Regions from separate parts of the Bacillus sp. NEAU-Y102 genome, predicted to be linked through region 3. Evidence: riboswitches for the same ligand, from Rfam matches in the RefSeq annotation. Region 3 holds a riboswitch; each other region holds the start of a gene.
The links. Region 3 has a riboswitch for S-adenosylmethionine ahead of metI (cystathionine gamma-synthase/O-acetylhomoserine thiolyase). Riboswitches for the same ligand answer to the same signal wherever they lie in the genome.

Region 1 (3,533 bases), on a different contig from region 3:
AACAATTAAGTGAAAGCATAAATTTTGATTTCGTAATTTATGATATATTTGGTGCGGGAGAGTTAGTAAAGGAGTATTTACAAGTTCCAGGTGTAGTGTCCTCGCCTATATTTTTAATTCCTTCAGAGTTTTTGAAGACATTACCTTTTCATCCAAATGCAGATATACCATTCCAACCAGAGGAGATCTCTGAAAAATTACTAAACCAGATGGAACATGAATTTGGAGTAAAACCAAAGAATAATCTTCAATTTATGAATAATAAGGGTGATGTTTGTCTCGTATACACAAGTCGTTATTTCCAACCTAATAGCGAATCGTTCGGAGAAAATAACATTTTTATTGGACCGAGTATTTCAAAGCGTAAAACAAATATAAAGTTTCCACTGGAATCACTTAAAGAGAAGAAAGTTATTTATATTTCAATGGGAACACTGCTTGAAGGACTCGAACCATTCTTTAATACTTGTATTGATACTTTTTCAGATTTTGATGGGATAGTTGTAATGGCAATTGGTGATAGAAATGATATTTCTAAAATTAAGAAAGCACCAGATAATTTTATAATTGCTCCATACGTACCTCAATCAGAAATATTAAATGAAGCGGATGTTTTTATTACACATGGCGGCATGAATAGCGTACACGATGCCATTCATTATAATGTCCCATTTGTAATAATACCGCATGATAAAGATCAGCCTATGATAGCGCAAAGATTAACTGAACTGGAAGCAGCGCGTAGACTATTGAAAGAACATGTTAATGTGCACACTTTAAAAGAGGCTGTAACAGATGTTCTTTCAAACGAAAAGTATAAGCATGGTATACGAAAACTTAATGATAGCTTTTTAGAATGTGGTGGTTCAAAAGAAGTAATTGCAGTTATTGAATCTCTTTTAAATAAAGTGAAACTTTAATCGTTGGGGGTTTTACTGCCCGTAAATAGCGGGGGAAATAGTCGTAACTATATACAAGCATAGAGGTTCGTACCTTTATGCTTGTATATTCTTATCCAGCAAATTGCACAGCAGTATTTGCATGTAAAAAAGCAGTATCAAAAACGGGAACAGTAAGATCATTTTGGGAGATGAGTAAAGGTATTTCAGTACAGCCTAATAGTATACCTTCAGCGCCGTTTTGAATTAATGACTTTGTAATTTGTAATAGCTTTTCTTTAGATGCTTCTGAAATGATCCCTTTACTTAATTCATCTAATATGACATGATGGATAACTGTTCTTTCCTCTTCATTTGGGATAATTGTCTCAATGTTATATTTCGCTAATCGTGATTTATAGAAATCTTGCTCCATCGTTTGTTTTGTTCCTAATAGTCCGATACGTTTTATATTTTGTTTTACCATTTCTTTAGCACTTACATCGCCAATGTGAAGAAACGGGATAGAGATTGCTTGTTCTACTTCTTCGGCAAATAGATGTACAGTATTTGAACACATTAATAAACAGTCAGCCCCAGATTTTTCAACCTTCTTTGCAACCGTGACTAGTTCATTTTTTACTTCTTCATATTGATGGTTTTGTAATAAAGTAGTTACTTCTCCAAAGTCCATACTATATAAAACTAGCTTCGCATTTTGATCGTATTGAGAGAGTGTAAGTGTATTAATATGTTTATAGTATAATGATGTAGATTCCCAACTTAATCCCCCAATTAAACCAATAACTTTCATAATGCATTCCTCCCGAAACGATTTTGAATTTATTATTTCATAATTCCGATAAGAATACAATGATTTAAATGTACTATTTAACGAAAAATAAAAATAGTTAGAAAAGTATTGAAATTTATGCTTTTTAGTGCCATAATACGAATTACAAATTAATACTTATCCAGAGAGGTGGAGGGAACGGCCCTAAGAAACCTCAGCAACCCCTATGCAATTTTATAGGAAGGTGCTAATTCCGCAGAGGACACGATGTGTTTTTTGAAAGATAAGAGGATTCTTGAACGTGAAAGAAAATGACCTCTTATGTAAGAGGTCATTTTTTTGTTGTATAGAAAGGAAGTGTCGATGCATAATTCATTTTTAAAATAAATATAGAATAATAAAAGTTGACCAATATGAGAGGGGAATTGTAATGAATAAATTATCAACAAAGTTAGTAGTAGCAATCGGGATTGGAGCAGCCTTATACGGGATATTAGGACTTTGGGGATTTTCTATTGCACCGAATACATTTATTAAACCAGCATTAGCTATATTAACTGTTTTTGGAGCATTATTTGGTCCAGTGGCAGGACTCTTAATCGGACTTATCGGTCATACCGTAACAGATACGATTGCTGGCTGGGGGATTTGGTGGGGCTGGGTTATTAGTTCAGGGATTATTGGTTTTTCAATGGGTCTTATTCAAAAAAGAGTTGGTTTTAGTGTGAAAAACGGGTCATTTAACAAGGGAGATATTTCTTATTTGGCAATTACTGGGTTAGTTGGTATTGTCATTGCTATTATATTTGCTGGGGCATTCGATATTATTGTGATGGGAGAACCATTTGACAAAATTGTTATACAAGTATTAGGAGCAACAATTTCCGATGTTATCGTATTCTTAGTTCTTGGATTGCCACTTACAATTGGCTTGGCGAAATCCAATAAGAAACATGCACATTTAAAAATTGAAAAGTAGGGATGTTAACATGCAACCAATTATTTCGTTTGAACAATTCACCTTTCAATACGGGCATGCTGCGCAGCCTACTTTAAGTGATATTACCTTTCATATATACCCTGGGGAAAAAGTGCTAATTGCTGGACGAAGTGGTTCAGGAAAGTCGACATTAGCTCATTGTATCAATGGGCTAATTCCATTTTCTTATGAAGGGATTAGTACAGGTAACGTATTAATTGCCGGTAAAGATCCGAGGGAAGGCAGTATTTTTGAACAGAGTAAACATGTGGGAACAATTTTGCAAGATCAAGATGCTCAATTTATTGGTCTGACAGTAGAAGAAGATGTAGCTTTTTATTTAGAAAATGAATGTGTAAATCAAGAGGATATGAAAAAGATTGTTTCGGACTCATTAAGAAAGGTGAAGATGCATACGTTTCATAAACAAAGTCCACATGAATTATCAGGAGGTCAAAAGCAAACAGTTTCTCTTGCTGGTTTATTAACAACAAATGCGGATATATTATTGTTCGATGAACCGTTAGCGAACTTAGATCCGCTAAGCGCATTACATACGATAGAACTTATGAAAGATATACATGAGCAATATAATAAAACGATTGTTATTATCGAACATAGGATAGAAGAAATTTTAAAGCTGGATTTAGACAAAGTTATATTAATTGATGAAGGTAAAGTCATTGCAATAGGAACACCAAAAGAAATCTTAGCGTCAAATATATTACCATGTATTGGCTTAAGAGAGCCTATTTACATCGAAGCATTAAAGAGATTACATTTTGATAGTAATAATGACGTAATATATCCAATGGAAAACCTTCAAAAGGAAAAGGTAAGCAACGTTATAAGAGAGTGGATGGAGAAACAAGTCATATTAAAA
Region 2 (3,533 bases), on a different contig from region 3:
GTTCAAAGCGTTTCTCTGCTTCATGTATCCCTAAACCCGTTAACAAGTTAATCGCAATTTCCTTTGCTTCTCTTTTCGATTTTTTCCCATGTTGCAAAACTACTTCTGTAAATTGTTTGCCTACCTTCATCGTTGGGTTTAAAGATGAAAGCGGATCTTGAAATATAAAGGAAATATCTTTTCCGCGAATTTGATTCCATTCTGACTCTTGTAAATTCGTTAATTCATTTGCTTGGAAAGCTATATTCCCATCATCGATATGAATAGATTCTTGATTTAATCCGACAATAGATTGTGCTGTAACACTTTTTCCTGAACCACTTTCTCCTACAAGTGCAACGATTTCACCTTCATTAATAGAAAAGGAAACATGCTTCACAATTGCTTGCTTACTATTCTCTTTTTCAACGGTCAATGTTACGTTTTCTAAAGATAAGAGCTGTGCCATGTTTTTTCTCCTTTCGATTCCGTTTGACGATTTTTGGATCAATCGCATCTTGCAAACCATCACCAATTGCATTAAATGCGAACATAATGAGTGCAATCATGATTGCCGGGAAAAATAGCTGCCACCATTCTCCGCTCAATAATGTCCCGAGTGCATCATTCGTCATCGTCCCCCAACTTGCCGCTGGTGATTGTACTCCAAGTCCTATAAAGCTTAAAAATGATTCTGAAAAAATAGCTGCTGGAATTGTAAATGATAAATTCACGATAATAATCCCTGTTAAATTCGGAATTAAATGCCCATATATAATTTTCATATGTGATGTACCTAATCGCTCTGCTGCAATAACAAACTCTCTTTGTTTTAAAGACAATACTTGTGCTCGAATGAGACGAGCCATTCCAATCCATCCCGTTAATGCAAGAGCGATAATAATGGTGAAAAGACCTGGTTTCATAACAATTAATAGTAAAATAACAATTAATAAATATGGGATGCCGTATAATACTTCAATTCCTCTTATAATCCACTCATCAATTAACGTTCCAAGGCGATTACGCCCTCTCACATATCCACTAAATCCACCAATCAGTACACCAAGCCCTATATCGAGGGCAGCTGCTACTAATCCAACTGTTAGTGAAATCTTCCCACCAGCCCAAGTACGTGCCCAAATATCTCTCCCTAGATCATCTGTTCCAAACCAATGTTCACTACTCGGCGGTAAATTTGTTGCCTCTTTTACTTGTTCACTCGCAGTAAATGAAGTTAAACTTTCGCCAATAAGCGAGAAAAAAATAATTAGCAATAACGTCACTGTTCCTAAAACTGCGATTGGATTCGATATAAACTTACGAAACACTTCTTTCTTTCTGCTAATTGTTTGCTGATTTTTATTTATCGTTAATTCTTTTTTCTCTTCTTTCGTTAATAACTGTTCATTAATCTCATAAGCTCCCATTTAAATATCCCCCTCTCCTTATGTAATAGAACGAATACGCGGATCAACAATGCGATGAATAATATCTGTAATGAAAATACAAGCAATTAATAATGCACTATAGAAAATCGTTGTTCCCATAATCACCGGATAGTCTCGGTTAAAAATACTATCTACAAAATATTTTCCTAGGCCAGGAATTGAAAAGATTTTTTCAATAACGAAAGTCCCTGTTAAGAGTCCAGCCATTAACGGTCCAACAAATGTAAGTACTGGAACAATCGCATTTCGAAGAGCGTGTCTTATAATAATCTTCTTAATTGGTATACCTTTTGCTCTTGCTAGCTTAATATAATCACTCTGCAGTACTTCGATCATATTAGAACGAACAAACCTTGTAATAACTGCGATTGGCCCTAACGCTAATGCAAAGGATGGCAATACCGTATGTTCGAATGTTCCCCAAGAGGCTACTGGTAAAAACTCAAATTGGATAGCGAATACTTGTATAAATAGTGGTGCTAAAATAAAACTTGGAATAGAAATACCTAAAATTGCGAGCAAACTCACACTATAGTCAATTACTCTCCCATGATATAGAGCAGCAAATGTCCCTGCCGCAATTCCTACTAACAATGAAATAACAAGTGCTTGTAGACCAATAATTGCTGATGGACCAAAGCCAGTTGTTATAATTTCTGATACACCTTGCCCGGTTGATTGAACCGATTCACCAAAATCAAAATGAACTACACCGTCTAAATAAGCAACATATTGATTCCATAACGGTTCATCAAGGTGATACTTCGCTCTCATGTTTTGGATCACTTCTTCAGGAAAGATTTTTGCATCTGATGAAAATGGATCTCCCGGAATAATATGCATAATTAGAAATGTCACTGTCGTAATAACCCATAGTGTGAACACCATAACCGATAATTTTTTAATTACATACACTTCAATAACCCCCTAAACACATGAATTTACTTTGTTTTATGAATGTACTTTTTCCATTACTCCCTTTTCTCTTTTTAGAATACAAAAAGCCTTGATCTTAAAAAATAAGATCAAGGCTTAACAAAAAAAGGCCCATCACTTATCTTTCAAGACTTGCTTGCTGGAATTAGCACGGTGTTCCTATTACAGAACCCGCTGCTGAGGTGTCATAGGGCCAGTCCCTCTACCTCTCTGGATAAGTAAATTGCTATATTATTATTTGGTTCAAATTGTATATTTCGAATTATAATTCTGAAAAATTGAAAAGTCAATCGAATTGGATAAATTTATAAAAATTAGTTTTTAATTCATTTATCGAAATTACAGTTTTCGGCTTATCATAAAAAGAAATGATGTTAAAGGAGTTATAAGATGGACCCCTTACTTCTTGCTACTATAGGATTACCCTTAACAATCGTTATACTTGTCATCATCGGCTCCTATAAACTCTTTATTAAAAAGAAACGTATTACTTCTTTTTATACTCCTTTCGATAATATTACCGGGCAAACTATTTCCGAATTTCACGAAGAACAGAAAATATTAGTATCTGAGGATGAAGACGGAGATGGCAAGAAGAAAAAATAACCTTGCACAGGCAAGGTTATTTTTTCGTTTCTGCTTGAAAACGTTTATAGTATGTCGATGCTGTTGCAAAGTTAATTTCTATATCACGAATCAACGATGAATCTTCTTCTTTAGCTAACTTCTGTAATTTTTTCATCGCTTGTTCTGATTCATTCAAGAAACCAACATATACCTCATGTTCTTGCTCTTTCGACTTCGGAACACGAATTTCTTTACGTATATGATCAATATCTTCTAACATGCTCGTTGTTACCTTTTGCACGTCTTCTTTATATGTTGCATTCGTTATTTCCTTACCGCCCTTTTCTTTTGCCACTTCAAATAACTGCAGTGCTTTATTAATTTCTTTATTCATTTTTATATCGTATTTTTCATGTACTGCAAGGTATTCTTTCATCTCTTCTGTTTGTTCAGTAGATTGCTCTACCTTTTCTTTCGGTTCTTTCGTATCTTTATTTCCATTACATCCTGCTAGAAGGATCATACTTCCCATTACAGCAATACCCAAAACCTTCTTCATCTCTTCTTCTCCTTTTATCTACAGCTATTACTCATTATAGT
Region 3 (3,533 bases):
ATGTTGCTTGAGATTGTTGAATATTAAATCCGAGATGCGTTTGTAATCCAGGATAATAGACATTTTGTACTTTAGTGTGCTCTTGTAAATAATGTGCAATTTTATTGGCATTTTTAGCTGAATGCTCGAGGCGTACATGCAATGTTTTTAGGCCACGAAGTACGAGAGAACAATCTTGAGGCCCTAAAATAGCACCGAATGCATTTTGTAAAAATCCAAGCTTTTGAGCGAGTTCTGCATCTTTTACTACTGCTAATCCGGCAGTAACATCACTATGACCAGCAATAAATTTTGTAGCACTATGAAGAACGACATCAGCTCCAAGTTCAAGTGGTTTCTGGAATAGTGGTGTCAAAAAAGTATTATCAACAAAAGTAAGAGCGCCAATAGATTTTGCAAGTTTAGAAACTTCGCGGATATCTGTCACTTTTAAAAGTGGGTTAGAAGGTGTTTCTACATAAAAGAGCTTTGTATTTGGTTTAATGTTTTGTTTTATTTCTTCTAAATTGGTCATATCAACAAATGTATGTGAAACACCGTAACGGGAGAGTACCTCAGTTATCACTCTGTAAGTGCCTCCGTATACATCTTCTGAAATGAGTACGTGATCACCTTGTGAAAGAAGGAGGAATGCAGTGGAAATCGCTGCAATGCCTGATGCAAAGGCGAATCCCTTTGTTCCACCTTCTAATAAAGCAATGATATCTTCAAGAGCTTCACGAGTTGGATTTCCTGACCTGCTATAGTCATATTTTCCGAACGTATCTACATCAAACTGGTGAAAAGTTGATGTGTTATAAATGGGAACGTTCACAGCGCCCGTTTGTGAGTCATGTTTATATTGGTTGTGTAGTAAGAGTGTATCTATAGAATAGCTCATATTTTTACACCTTCTTTTACGAGTTTAATGGCTTGCTTTAAGTCTTGAATTAAATCGTTACTATTTTCAATGCCAACGGAGAATCGAAGAAGACGATTGCATACACCGTTTGCTGTTCTAATATCTTCAGGAATATCAGCATGTGTTTGCGTTGCTGGATAAGTCATTAAACTTTCTACACCACCAAGACTTTCTGCAAATGTAATTAAGGATAAAGATTGTAAGAATGGATTAATCCAAGCTTCATCTTTAAGGCGGAATGAAATCATGCCGCCTCTTCCTGGATAAAATACATCTGTCACCCCGTTTTCATCATTTAAATATGCAACAACTGCTTTCGCATTTTCTTCATGTTGTCTCATGCGAAGCGCTAACGTTTTCATACCGCGAATTAATAACCATGAGTCAAATGGGCTTAAAACCGCGCCTGATGCATTATGATAATGAGCGATTTCCTCGCAAAGTTCCATTCCTTTTGCAACGACAAGTCCGCTTAGTACATCGTTATGTCCCCCTAAATATTTCGTTGCGCTATGGAGTACAATGTCAGCACCTTCTGTTAATGGTTGCTGTATATAAGGTGTGTAGAATGTGTTATCTACAATAAGAAGTAGTCCGTGCCTTTTCGCTACAGTTGCGACAGCAGCAATATCAGTAACTTGCATTAATGGATTAGTTGGAGTTTCTATGAAAATAGCCTTCGTTTCAGTTGTGATAGCTTGCTCAATTTGTTTAATAGATTGTGTATTTACGTATCTACATCGAACATTCCACTTTTTTTCGTGCTCAGAAAATAATCGATACGTTCCTCCGTATAAATCTTCAGATACAATAAGTTCGTCTCCAGAGCGGAATAGAGAAAGGACGAGGAGAACAGCCGCCATCCCTGAACTACAGGCATAACCTTGTTCGCCATATTCTAAGTCTGCGATCGCCTGTTCTAAAAGACCGCGAGTTGGATTGCCAGTTCGTGAATAGTCAAAGCCAGTAGATTTACCAATTCCTTCGTGACGATAAGCGGTTGAGAAATAAACCGGTGGATTAACCGTTCCTGTTGTAGTTTCACTGCGATTTCCGATTTGTGCTAGTTTCGTTTCGATTGTTGACATGTGAAAATTCCTCCTTTTTAAATTGAAACATTAAGTGAATATAAAATAAAAAAAGCCTTCTAAGAAGAAGGCTTTCGGTTTGAATAGAGTCTTCTTCTCATCTGTCAAATCTTTCACAATTTGCTGGAATTAGCACCTTATTAACAAACTGTTAATGGTTGCTGAGGCGTCATAGGGCCAGTCCCTCTACCTCTCTAGATAAGAATGTTCGTATGAAATTTTTATTATGTTTTTAACTTTACAACAAAAGATAATTGAATTGCAAGTTTATTTTAAATAATTTTTATTTTTCCGCAAGTATCATTGACTTTTACTTTTGTGCATGCTAAATTTATTAAAAAATTAACAAACATTGTTAAAAGGGGAACGCATTTCCTTTTAGCTACATAAATAAAATAATAAAGACAACTCTTATTGAGAGCGGTGGAGGGAAAGGCCCTGTGAAACCCGGCAACCTTCAAACGAAATGTTTGAAACGGTGCTAATACCTGCAAAACGAATGTTTTGCATAATAAGAGGAGGAACGATTATGTCCCCCTCTTCAAAGTGAAGAGGGGGTTTTTATATTGATAGAAATGAGGGAGATTCGTGAAATTACTAGATTTATTATCAAAAGGAATTGTAATAGGTGATGGTGCGGTTGGGACGTTATTGCATTCACATGGTTTGCAAAGTAGCTTTGAAGAATTGAATGTATCTGATCCAGACTTAATTATATCGATTCATAAACAATATGTAGCTGCTGGAGCAGATGTAATTCAAACGAATACGTATGGGGCAAATGAGACGAAATTACGTATGTATGGTTTAGAAAATCAAGTTACAGAAATTAATAGAGCGGCAGTAAAACTGGCGAAAGCATCTGTTACAGACAGAAATGCAATTTTAGGAACAATTGGTGGTATGAAACACATCGGAGCCGTTACAACGACTGATATGGAAAGGGAGTTTATGCTACTTGAACAGGCAGGGGCTTTACTAGAAGAGCAGGTTGATGGATTACTATTAGAAACTTTTTACGATGAATTTGAATTACTTCATGCCGTTAAAGTATTGCGTAAGCAAACGAATATTCCAATTGTTGCTCAATTAGCGTTACATGAAGCAGGTACGACTCAAAATGGAAATGATGTCAATGAAATATTAAAGCAACTTATAGATTGCGGTGCAAATGTTGTTGGATTGAATTGTCAACTAGGGCCGCTTCATATGACGGAAGCTTTCAAAATGATATCGATTCCGCAAAATGGCTATTTATCAGCATACCCAAATGCAGGTCTCCCGAATTATGTGGAGGGACGTTATGTATATGAGGGAAGCCCAGCTTATTTTGAAGCGATGACACCGAGATTTATTGAGCAAGGTATTCGATTATTGGGTGGTTGTTGTGGTACGACTCCAGAACATATTCAAAGTATGAAGCGCGCTGTTGCGAATATTACCCCTGTAATAGAAAAAGACACGATTCAAAGGCCGAAAGTCGTTCATACGCATGAGAAACGTTCGAAGGCTCACGTCACTCTAGCAGAGAAAGCGAAAAAACA
Region 4 (3,533 bases), on a different contig from region 3:
CGCTTCGTATGTTCCGTAATAATCTCCTACTCCGGCATGATCACGCCCTACAATAAAGTGTGTACATCCAAAATTCTTTCTTACTAACGCATGAAATATAGCTTCCCTTGGTCCTGCGTAACGCATTGCAGCAGGAAATACACTTAAAAAGACACGATTTTTCGGATAATAGTTTTGAAGGAGTACTTCATAGCTTTCCATTCTTACATCAGCAGGAATATCATCCGATTTCGTTTCTCCAACGAGTGGATTTAAAAAGAGACCATCTACAATTTCAAGAGCAGATTTTTGAATATACTCATGGGCACGATGTACCGGGTTTCTCGTTTGAAATCCGACTACTGTTTTCCACCCACGTTTTTTAAATTCTTCTCTCGTTTCAATTGGGTCTAAACGATAAGAAGGAAATTGATTATTTTCAAAGCGTTTTGTTAGAATAATAGTTCCTCCAACGTAAACGTTTGGCCGTTCATATAACTTTTTCACTCCTGGATGAACCTCATCCGTTGTTTTATATACAAGTAACGCTTCTTTTTCTTTATCTGGTACGAAAATATCTTCTATTTGAATAACACCATATATATTTCCATTGTTGACAAGCTTTACTTCCTCTCCAGTCTTCAGGCTTTCTGCGACTTCTTCTGTTACCGGTAATGTAATCGGTATACTCCACACACTACCATTTGCTAAACGAAGCGTTTCTACGACTGAATCATAATCTTCCTTCCCTAAAAAACCAGTAAGCGGGCTATATCCACCTGTCGCCAATAGTTCTAAATCACTTAAAGCAATATTGTCTAATTTAATTTCTTTTTCAATTTGTGATACATCATATGTCTCATCTATACGGTTTACTAATTCGTTTACTGTGCTCATTTTCTATATCCCCTCTTAGCTTTATTTCAAGATTCATCTTATTGATAATGAAGACCACATTCGGTTTTCATTTTCCCAGCCCATCTACCATCTCTTGAATCGCCACCATCCCCTACAGGTAAAGTACATTTCTCACACCCAATACTTGGATAGCCAACATCATGCAACGGGTTATACGGCAAGCTATGTTTGTATACATATCGCCAAACTTCTTTCCACGTCCAATGAATGAGTGGACAAACTTTAATAGATTGAAAACGATGATCTTGATTTATAAACTTTGTATGCTTACGTGTTTCTGATTGTTCCCTTCTTAAGCCCGATATCCATGCTTTTTCCACGACTAATGATTTTTCTAAAGGTAAAATTTTTCTAATCTTACAACAAAGATTCGGATTGCTCTCCCACAGTTTTTCACCATGCAACTTCGCCTGTTCATCAAGTGTAAGTTCTGGCTGTTTTTCTATAATATTCAATGAAGGAAATCGTTCCCTCACTCTTTGAATTAATTCATACGTTTCTTGAAAATGAACATTTGTATCTAAAAATACAACTTTAGCAGATGGATTTACTTGGTTTATAAGGTGCAGCAATACCATACCTTCCACCCCAAAGCTACATGCATAGACGATTTCATCTTTATACTCTTCATAAGCCCAATTTAATACTGATAACGCGCCTTTTGTTTCATCTTCTTCCGAAAATGAAACAACATTTTCTTCCCACGTTTCATACGTCAACATGTTTTTTCCCCCTGTAAAAGCAAAAAGACGGTTTTAACCTAATGAAAATAGGTTAAAACCGCCTCTAGTTTTTCTAGTCAGCGCTTTTCACTTTAAACGTACTTTTTCACTTTTCTCTAACTGAATTACTTTTCCATCTTGTACAACAATTGTAATTGAACCATATTTCATATCAGCAAGCATCGCTTCAATCTTCTCGGATACTTCATCAAAATGTTCCCGCACACTCACGCGAACAGCCCCCCTTTTTATTCATAAAAAAAATCTTTCCCATTTCGAAAAGACTGTTCGGTAATATATTTTACCTTATCTTTCAAAATGGATTCCATTTTGCTGGATTTAGCACCTTGCTTTCTATAAGCAGGTTGCCGAGCTTCTTCGGGCCAGTTCCCTCCGCTTCTCTTGATAAGCTTTGTATTTGTATTTTATCACAATTCTGATTTTTTTCAATCCTAGTTTTCCGATATATTTTAATTATTTTATTTTACAAAAAAGGAATTGCCCATCCGAACAACTCCTTTTTCTATTTAGACAAGCTCTTTAATACGTATGCGATCGTTCCCAATAATATTTTCATATGTTTCGCGTTCCACAACTACTTGCGATGTTCCGCCTTTTGCAAAGACCACGGCTGGTCTTCGAATCCGATTGTAATTATTCGCCATCGAATACCCGTAGGCTCCTGTACAGGAAACTGCTAGTAAATCAGCAGAAGCGACTTTTGGTAAATGAATATCCCAAATCAACATATCTCCACTCTCACAGCATTTCCCAGCAATCGAAACGAGTTCCTCATTCTCATCATTCCCTCGATTCGCTAACATTGCTTCATAACGCGCACTATATAAAGCAGGTCTTAAATTATCTGTCATTCCACCATCGACTGATACATATTTCCGAATACCAGGAATATCTTTCACAGATCCAACTGTATAAATTGTTGTCCCAGCATCACCTACAATGCTACGGCCTGGTTCAATCCATATTTCTGGCAATGGATATTCACATACAGTAAATTGTTCTCTCACTGCACTTGTTACAGCTCGCACATATGTCTCAAGAGTTAATGGTGTATCCGACTCTGTGTAGCGTATTCCAAATCCCCCGCCTACATTTAATACTTTTACTACATAGTTTGTTTGCTCTCTCACTTCTTCTAAAAATTGGCGAAGAACTTCAATTGCTCGAACAAAACCAGCTGTTTCAAATATTTGCGATCCGATATGTGAATGAATCCCTAGCACATTATAATTTGATTTTTGTAAAGCAAATCCAATTGCCTGCATCGCTTGACCGTTTGAAACGCCAAATCCAAATTTCGAATCATCTTGGCCTGTTGTAATATATTCATGTGTGTGCGCCTCTACTCCAGGCGTTACACGAATTAATATGTTCACAAATTTTCCATGTTGCATCGCTAAATCGTGTAAAACTTCTAATTCAAAGAAATTATCTACGACAAAACAACCAATATTCGCCTGAAGAGCCATCACTATCTCTTCTTCTGTTTTATTATTTCCATGAAAATGAATACGTGATGCTGGAAATCCTGCTTGGAGCGCAGTATATAATTCTCCCCCAGAAACAACGTCTAATGACATATTCTCTTCACGAGCTACTCGGCACATCTCCATGCACAAGAACGCCTTGCTTGCATATGCTACTTGATAAGAGAAACCACTTTCTTTAAAAGCACGATGAAACGCTCGGCATTTTCCTCGAATAGACTCTTCATCGTATACATAAAGTGGTGTTCCGTATTGCTTTGCTAGCTGCGTCGTATCGCACCCTCCAATTTCTAAGTGTCCTTGCCCATTAATTCGGCTTGTGCCGTGTAAATACATTTAAATTCCTCCCTTATTTCCTCTAAAACTCATAACCCCAATCTTCTATTCATTGCAGCACGCTTTTAGA

Region 1: another riboswitch for S-adenosylmethionine. It lies ahead of ACYFX0_RS29720 (ECF-type riboflavin transporter substrate-binding protein); the one in region 3 lies ahead of metI (cystathionine gamma-synthase/O-acetylhomoserine thiolyase).
Region 2: another riboswitch for S-adenosylmethionine. It lies ahead of ACYFX0_RS28365 (ABC transporter permease); the one in region 3 lies ahead of metI (cystathionine gamma-synthase/O-acetylhomoserine thiolyase).
Region 4: another riboswitch for S-adenosylmethionine. It lies ahead of ACYFX0_RS07070 (YezD family protein); the one in region 3 lies ahead of metI (cystathionine gamma-synthase/O-acetylhomoserine thiolyase).

Annotation. Positions count from the first base shown of each region.
Region 1 is NZ_JBTWFK010000019.1:48,802-52,334, forward strand. Features, by position in the region: gene ACYFX0_RS29710 (macrolide family glycosyltransferase) at 1-920, shown strand, start outside; gene ACYFX0_RS29715 (aspartate/glutamate racemase family protein) at 1,012-1,692, opposite strand; SAM riboswitch class I at 1,846-1,961, shown strand; gene ACYFX0_RS29720 (ECF-type riboflavin transporter substrate-binding protein) at 2,102-2,650, shown strand; gene ACYFX0_RS29725 (ABC transporter ATP-binding protein) at 2,661-3,533, shown strand, end outside.
Region 2 is NZ_JBTWFK010000016.1:13,063-16,595, reverse strand. Features, by position in the region: gene ACYFX0_RS28375 (ABC transporter ATP-binding protein) at 1-448, opposite strand, end outside; gene ACYFX0_RS28370 (ABC transporter permease) at 405-1,409, opposite strand; gene ACYFX0_RS28365 (ABC transporter permease) at 1,428-2,345, opposite strand; SAM riboswitch class I at 2,482-2,587, opposite strand; gene ACYFX0_RS28360 (DUF3951 domain-containing protein) at 2,757-2,972, shown strand; gene ACYFX0_RS28355 (hypothetical protein) at 2,989-3,492, opposite strand.
Region 3 is NZ_JBTWFK010000001.1:1,160,742-1,164,274, reverse strand. Features, by position in the region: gene metC (cystathionine beta-lyase) at 1-880, opposite strand, end outside; gene metI (cystathionine gamma-synthase/O-acetylhomoserine thiolyase) at 877-1,989, opposite strand; SAM riboswitch class I at 2,084-2,194, opposite strand; SAM riboswitch class I at 2,398-2,507, shown strand; gene ACYFX0_RS05850 (bifunctional homocysteine S-methyltransferase/methylenetetrahydrofolate reductase) at 2,578-3,533, shown strand, end outside.
Region 4 is NZ_JBTWFK010000002.1:129,059-132,591, forward strand. Features, by position in the region: gene sat (sulfate adenylyltransferase) at 1-876, opposite strand, end outside; gene ACYFX0_RS07065 (phosphoadenylyl-sulfate reductase) at 915-1,619, opposite strand; gene ACYFX0_RS07070 (YezD family protein) at 1,707-1,850, opposite strand; SAM riboswitch class I at 1,923-2,031, opposite strand; gene lysA (diaminopimelate decarboxylase) at 2,147-3,463, opposite strand.